2 regions of the Achromobacter sp. EB05 genome follow, and region 1 is predicted to be linked to the other one. Evidence: riboswitches for the same ligand, from Rfam matches in the RefSeq annotation. Region 1 holds a riboswitch; the other holds the start of a gene.
What was found. A riboswitch is a leader RNA that binds a small molecule or an ion and turns the genes downstream of it on or off. The one in region 1 is predicted to bind glycine.
Positions count from the first base shown of each region.

Region 1 (3,400 bases):
TCTGCGCCGTCGCCGCCGACAGCGTCCATCCCAGATGCCCGTGCCCGGTGTTGTAGAACACGCCCGGCCGCTTACCAGGGCCGACGCGCGGCATCATGTCGGGCATCATCGGCCGCAGGCCGCACCACGGCACCACGCGCGCGGTGCGCACGCCGGGGAAATGGCGGCGGGTCCAGTCCACCAGGGGTTGGATGCGTTCGGCGCGGATGTCCAGGTTGAAGCCGTTGAACTCGGCGGTGCCGGCCACGCGGAAGCGGTCGCCCAGGCGGCTGGTGACGATCTTGGCGGCCTCGTCCAGCAGGCTCACGGTGGGCGCGGCGGCCTGGCTCGCGGCGTCGTCCAGATGCACGCTGATCGAGTAGCCCTTGACCGGGTAGATGTTCAGGCGGTCGCCCAGTTGCCGCGCGAACTGGCGGCTGGCGGCGCCGGCGCAGACCACGATGGCGTCGGCTTCGTGCTGTTCGCGCCGCGCGCCCTCTGCACGCGCGATATCCAGCACGTAGGGCAGGCCGTCGCGGCTGATGGCGCGGATGTCGGCATCCTGTTCGAAACGCACCCCGCGCCGCAGGCACGCCTGCGCCAGGCCGCTGGTGAACTTGTGGATGTCGCCGGTGGCGTCGGACGGCGTGTAGAAGCCGCCGTGGCAGGGCGTTTGCAGCGTCGGCTCGATGCCGCGGATTTCCTCGGGCGTGACGGCGTGCCGCTCCAGCCCGCCTTCGCGCAGCAGCGCGTTGGCGCGGCGCGCGGTCTCGAAGCTGGCGGCGTCATGGTAGATGTGCAGGATGCCGCGGCGCTGCAGGTCGAAGTCGATGCCTTCGTCCACCGCCATGGCGTACAGGTGCTCGCGCGCTTCGATCGCCATGCGGGTGGTGGCGATGGTGTTCTGGCGGTAGTTGCGGATCTGCCCCATGAACTGGGCCAGCCACGAATACTTGTGCCAGCTCGGGCGCGGATTGAGCAGCAGCGGCGCGTCGTGGCGGCCCAGCCAGCGCAGGCCCTTCATGATGGTGGCGGCGCTGTTCCACACTTCGGCATTGCTGGCGGACAGTTGGCCGCCGTTGGCAAAGGACGTCTCCATGGCGGGATAGCGCTGGCGGTCGTAGACGGTGACGTCGTAGCCCAGTTTGCTCAAGGCGTAGGCGGACGTGACGCCGGTGATACCGGCGCCGATGATGGCGATGCGGGGCATGATGGCTCCAGAAGGCGTGGCCACGACCCAACGGCCGTGGCACCCCATCTGTCTCTGTACCTGAGAGCTTCACCCGGGCGCGGCGGCGCGGGTTCCCCTTCGGTGGGCGCCAGGCGCCTCTCTCCAGATTGTCTAGACCGCGCAGTCCTGTTGCCTGAGAGTTTCCGGGGCGGTTGCTCCGTCGGCGCCCGCCACGAGGGCGGGACTCTTCTGCGGGGTTTTGAATCGACGCACCGAGAATAGCCAAAATTCGGCGCGGGCGGGACTCAGGGTTAATACCAGGGGGGCGCCGGATTGGCTCTACACTGGGCGCCGAACCGCCGGCACGCGCCGGCCGGAAAACGAAAGGACGATCCCGCATGCGCGCTCCGGCAATGTTCCGTATTTCCCTGCTGTCCATGACGTTGACGCTGGCCCTGGCCGGCGCCGCCTCGGCCGGCCCGGCCGTCGCGCAAGCGCCCGCCGCCAAGGCAACCACGGCATCGACCTCCGTATCCACGCCCGCATCCTCGCCGGCATCCACCGCCAAGGCATCCGCGACGCCGGCACCCGCGTCCGCCGAGGCCGATCGCGCCACCGCCGCCGTCGACGCCGCCGTGGCCGAGGTCATGCGCGAGTACGGCATCGCCGGCATGGCCATCGGCGTCAGCCGCGACGGCGAGCAGCGCTTCTTCAACTACGGCGACGCCTCGCGCGCGCCGCGCCGCGCGGTCTCCAGCGACACCCTGTTCGAACTGGGGTCGATCAGCAAGACCTTCACCGTCACGCTGGCCGCCTACGCCCAGGCCACGGGCCGCCTGTCGCTCACCGACAGCCCGGCCAAGTGGGTGCCCGAGCTGCAAGGCAGCGAATTCGCCAGGCTGACGCTGGTGAACCTGGCCACGCACACCGCCGGCGGCTTCCCCTTGCAGGTGCCGGACGCGGTGCAGAGCATGGCGCAACTGATGGACTACCTGAAGGCCTGGACCCCGCGGTACGCGCCTGGCACGCGCCGCACCTACGCCAACCCCAGCATCGGTATGCTGGGCGTGGTGGCGGCGCGCGCGCTGGGCGAGCCCTACGTGGTGGCGATGGAGCAGCGGCTGTTTCCCAAGCTGGGCCTGCGCGATACCTACCTGGAAGTGCCGCCGGGCAAGATGCCCGACTACGCCCAGGGCTACGACAAGCAGGATGCGCCGGTGCGCGTGAACCCGGGCGTGCTGGCGGACGAGGCCTATGGCGTGAAGTCCAGCGCCCGCGACATGCTGCGCTTCGTCGAGATCAACCTGGGCACCACGCCGGTCGATGCCACGCTGCAGCGCGCCATCGCCGAGACCCATACCGGCTATTACCAGTTGGGCGCGATGACGCAGGACCTGATCTGGGAACAGTACCGTTACCCGGTGTCGGTGGAAGACCTGGTGCACGGCAATTCCGCCCAGGTCGCGTTCGAGACCCTGCCGGTCAAGGCCCTGCAACCGCCGCTGGCGCCGCAGCAGGCAGTGTGGATCAACAAGACCGGCGCCACCAATGGCTTCGGCGCCTACGTGGCGTTCGTGCCGTCGCGCAAGCTCGGCATCGTGATCCTGGCCAACCGCAACTATCCGAATGAGGCGCGGGTGCGGCTGGCGTTGCGGGTGCTCAAGGCGCTGGCGCCGTGAACGCCGGCGTCGGTCTTTGCCGTAGCGCAAACCCGTCGGACCCGATTCCGCCCTGGCGCGCGCCGCTGCGGCGATAATCGCGCGCATGACCTACCAATTACTCAAAATGCTGCATGTCGCCGCCGTGGTCGCATGGCTGGGCGGCTCCCTGTTCGTGTCGCTGTTCCTGCTGTCGTCGCAGCCGCCCGACAGCGACGAGGCGCCCAAGGAACGCAGGATGCTGGGCGCGCTGCGCCGCTGGACGCTGTTCGTGACCACGCCGGCGATGGTGCTGGCCTGGCTGGTCGGCCTGCACCTGGCCGTGACCTTCGGCTGGTTCGCCATGACCTGGATCTGGATCAAGATCGCGCTGGCGCTGGTCCTGTCGGGCCTGCTGGGCGTGCAGAGCGCGGCCTTGCGCCGCCAGTCGCAGGGCAGCGTGAAACGCGCGCCGCTGGTCGACCTGTACGCGCCGCTCACGGTGGTCGCCGCGGCGGTCATCGTGACGCTGGTGGTGGTCAAGCCGTTCTGAGGCGCCACTTATGCGCCGGCGCCATATCCAAACGCCCCTGTAATAACGACTCAACCAACT
Region 1 is NZ_CP155917.1:4,113,686-4,117,085, reverse strand. Features, by position in the region: gene AAID08_RS18680 (D-amino acid dehydrogenase) at 1-1,189, opposite strand, end outside; glycine riboswitch at 1,234-1,320, opposite strand; glycine riboswitch at 1,322-1,412, opposite strand; gene ampC (class C beta-lactamase) at 1,549-2,829, shown strand; gene AAID08_RS18670 (CopD family protein) at 2,915-3,340, shown strand.

Region 2 (3,400 bases), 1.4 Mb from region 1:
AGTTCGGCCAGCACGTCGGCTTCGCTGCGCGACGGCGGCAGCGCCAGCGGCGCCTGGCTGCGGATCTTGGGCGGCACGACTTCTTCGATCAGGGCGTCCAGGCTGGGGCTGCCGATGGCGGCAAGCATGGCGGCCTGATCGGCGTCGGAGGGGCCGATGTGGCGGGGGATGAAGTCGGTGTGGGTGTCTAGGGCGCGCGACATGGGGGATCTCGGGATGGCGGTGTCGTCGGGGGGGACGGACGGTGATGCATGGACGGGCGGCGGCGCCAGCGCCGCGCCCGCCCCGGCCGGCTTAGCCGTTGGCGACGGCTTCGTAGCCGGCGGCGTCCAGCAGCTTGTCGGCATCGGCGGCGTTGACCGGCTTGATCTTGAAGATCCAGGCGGTGAAGGCCGATTCGTTGATCAGGTTGGGGTTGCTTTCCAGCTCGTCGTTGAACGCGACGATTTCGCCGGCCACGGGCGCGTAGATGTCGGAGGCGGCCTTGACCGACTCGACCACGCCGGCGGTCTCGCCCGCGTTCAGCTTGGCGCCGACCTTGACGTCGCCGACGAAGACCAGGTCACCCAGTTGGTCCTGGGCGGTATCGGTGATGCCGACGACGAACACGTCGCCTTCGGCTTTGACCCATTCATGGGACTCGGTGTACTTGCGATCGGTGGGCAGACTCATGGGAACTCCTGGGGGGATTCGGATAAGGAAATGGTGTTGCGCGCCTCGCGCCGGCGGCCTGCGCCCCAAAAGGGGCGGGCCTGCGGCGCGAAGCTTCGAGTTTACGAGTGTTCGACGGCTTTGCCGTTACGGACAAACGGCAGCTTGCAGACCAGGGCGGGCACCCACTTGCCGCGGATGTCGACCTCGACCGTGTCGCCCGCGACCACGCCTTGCGGCAGGCGGGCAAAGCCGATCGACACGCCCAGCGTCGGCGACATGGTGCCGCTGGTGAGTTCGCCCGTGCCGTTCTTGGCGCGCACCGCCATGTGGGCACGCATCACGCCACGTTCCTGCAGCTTCAGGCCGACGAAGGCGGCGGGCGTGGCGAACTGCTCCAGCGCGTCGCGGCCGATGAAGCGGCGCTCGGGGTTCTTCAGGGAAACCGTCCAGGTCAGCGCGGCTTCGCCGGGCTGGGTCAGTTCGTCCATGTCCTGGCCGTAGAGGTTCATGCCGGCTTCCAGGCGCAGCGTGTCGCGCGCGCCCAGGCCGGCCGGGCGCACACCCTGGGCCGCCAGGTCGCGCCACAGTTGCACCGCCTCGGCGGCGGGCAGCACGATTTCGAAGCCGTCTTCGCCGGTGTAGCCGGTGCGCGCGACCAGCGTGTCGTCGCCGACGCGGGCGGCCACGAACGGGGTCAGCGGCTCGCTGGCGGCCTGCCAGGCGGGGCGCGCGGCCCAGACCTTGGCGCGGGCGTTGGGGCCCTGCACGGCGATCATGGCCAGGTCGCGGCGCGGCGTGATGGTGACGTCGAACTTGCCGGCCTGCCTGACGCGCTGCATCCAGGCCATGTCCTTGTCGGCGGTGCCGGCGTTGACCACCACGCGCCATTCATCGGCGGCGAAGAAATACACGATCAGGTCGTCGATGACGCCGCCCTGCGGGTTCAGCATGCAGGTGTAGAGCGCCTTGCCGGGCACGGTCAGCTTGGCGACGTCGTTGGCCACCAGGCGCTGCAGGAAGGCGTAGGCGTCGGGGCCGGTGATGTCGGCGTTGAGCATGTGCGAGACGTCGAACATGCCGGCGTCCTGGCGCACCGCGTGGTGCTCCTCCAGTTGCGAGCCGTAGGCCAGGGGCATGTCCCAGCCGCCGAAGTCGACCATGCGGGCGCCAGAGGCGATATGTTCGTCGGCCAGCGGGGTGCGTTTGAGGGGTGCGGACATGCGCGGGTACTCCGGAGCGGCAGCGTTGCCAGGGTTACGGAATGCCGCCGGCGGACGGGATGCGCCCACGCAACGGCTGAATCTTCCGCCCCTCTGTCCTTTTGCCTGAGAGTTGCCCCGCGTGGCGGGTTTGCACCTTCGGCGCCTGGGCTGCTCGCTATGTCCCTGATTGGGCAGCGGCGCCAGGTCTCTCCAGAGTGCTGCTTTGCCGCGTCCGCGCGGTGAAAACCGGGACAGGGCAAGCATGCGCGGTATGGGATACCTGAGCGATTCCGGGCGAATTGCGCCTTCGGCGGCAGCCGCGAACGGCCGCTCTCTCCCGCAACATGCGTGACAGCGCCGAAAGCATACCGCGAAACGCGATTGCGTTGTTGATCCGTGAACGCTGGCCGGTCGCCGCCGCGCCCGTGTCAGCCCAGCGCGGTGTCCAGCAGCATCATCAGCACGAAGCCCAGCATCAGGCCGCAGGTGGCGTAGACCTCGTGCCCCTTGCGGTGCGACTCGGGGATGATCTCGTGGCTGATCACGAACAGCATGGCGCCGGCGGCAAAGCCCAGCCCCCACGGCAGCAATGCCGCCGACCAGCCCACCACCACCGCGCCCAGCACCGCGCCGACCGGCTCGACCAGGCCCGACAGCATGCCCAGCGCCACCGCGAACGCGCGCTTGTAGCCGGCGGCGATCAGCGCCACCGCCACCACCAATCCTTCGGGGATGTCCTGGATGGCGATACCGGTGGCCAGCGCGGTGCCCCGCAGCGGATCGTTGCCGGCGTAGCCGACGCCGATGGCCAGGCCTTCGGGCAGGTTGTGCAGCGTAATGGCGAAGACGAACAGCCAGGCGCGGCGCAGGCGGTGCGCCTCGATGCCCTCGCGGCCCTTGATGAAATGCTCGTGCGGCAACAGCCGATCCATCAGCAGCAGCGCCGCCGCGCCCAGCAGGATGGCGGCGCCCACCGTCAGGCCCGCGCCCCAGGGGCCGGCGCCCTGCGACTCGGCCGCCGCGATGCCAGGCGCCACCAGCGAGAACGCGCTGGCCGCCAGCATCACGCCGGCGCCGAAGCCGAACATGCTGTCCTGCATCTTCTGGGGGATGGTGCGCGCGAACAGGATCGGCAGCGTGCCCGCCGCGGTGGCGCCGGCGGCGACCATGCCGCCCAGCAGCGCGTCGGCCACGTGCGGCGCATTGGCATCGAAATAGACCCACGCCTGGTGCAGGCCCAGGCAGGCGACCAGCACCGCCAGCGTCCAGACGCTGACGCTGGTGGCCGCGGGCCGGATGCGATGACGGCTGAAGGTGTTCATGGTCCACTGCCCTCGCGCGATGCCGGCTCAGCCCACGGCGACGGCGTAGCGGCGCGCCACCTCGGACCAATCGATCACATTGTAGAAGGCGCCGATGTATTCCGGACGGCGGTTCTGGTACTTGAGGTAGTAGGCGTGCTCCCACACGTCCAGCCCCAGGATCGGCGTGTTGCCCTGCATCAGCGGGCTATCCTGGTTGGCGCTGCTTTCCACTGCCAGCTT
Region 2 is NZ_CP155917.1:5,527,373-5,530,772, forward strand. Features, by position in the region: gene gcvP (aminomethyl-transferring glycine dehydrogenase) at 1-203, opposite strand, end outside; gene gcvH (glycine cleavage system protein GcvH) at 295-672, opposite strand; gene gcvT (glycine cleavage system aminomethyltransferase GcvT) at 774-1,874, opposite strand; glycine riboswitch at 1,958-2,080, opposite strand; glycine riboswitch at 2,114-2,206, opposite strand; gene AAID08_RS25220 (ZIP family metal transporter) at 2,285-3,178, opposite strand; gene AAID08_RS25225 (superoxide dismutase) at 3,206-3,400, opposite strand, start outside.
Region 2: it holds a riboswitch for glycine, as region 1 does, so the genes downstream of both, gcvT (glycine cleavage system aminomethyltransferase GcvT) here and AAID08_RS18680 (D-amino acid dehydrogenase) in region 1, are expected to answer to the same signal.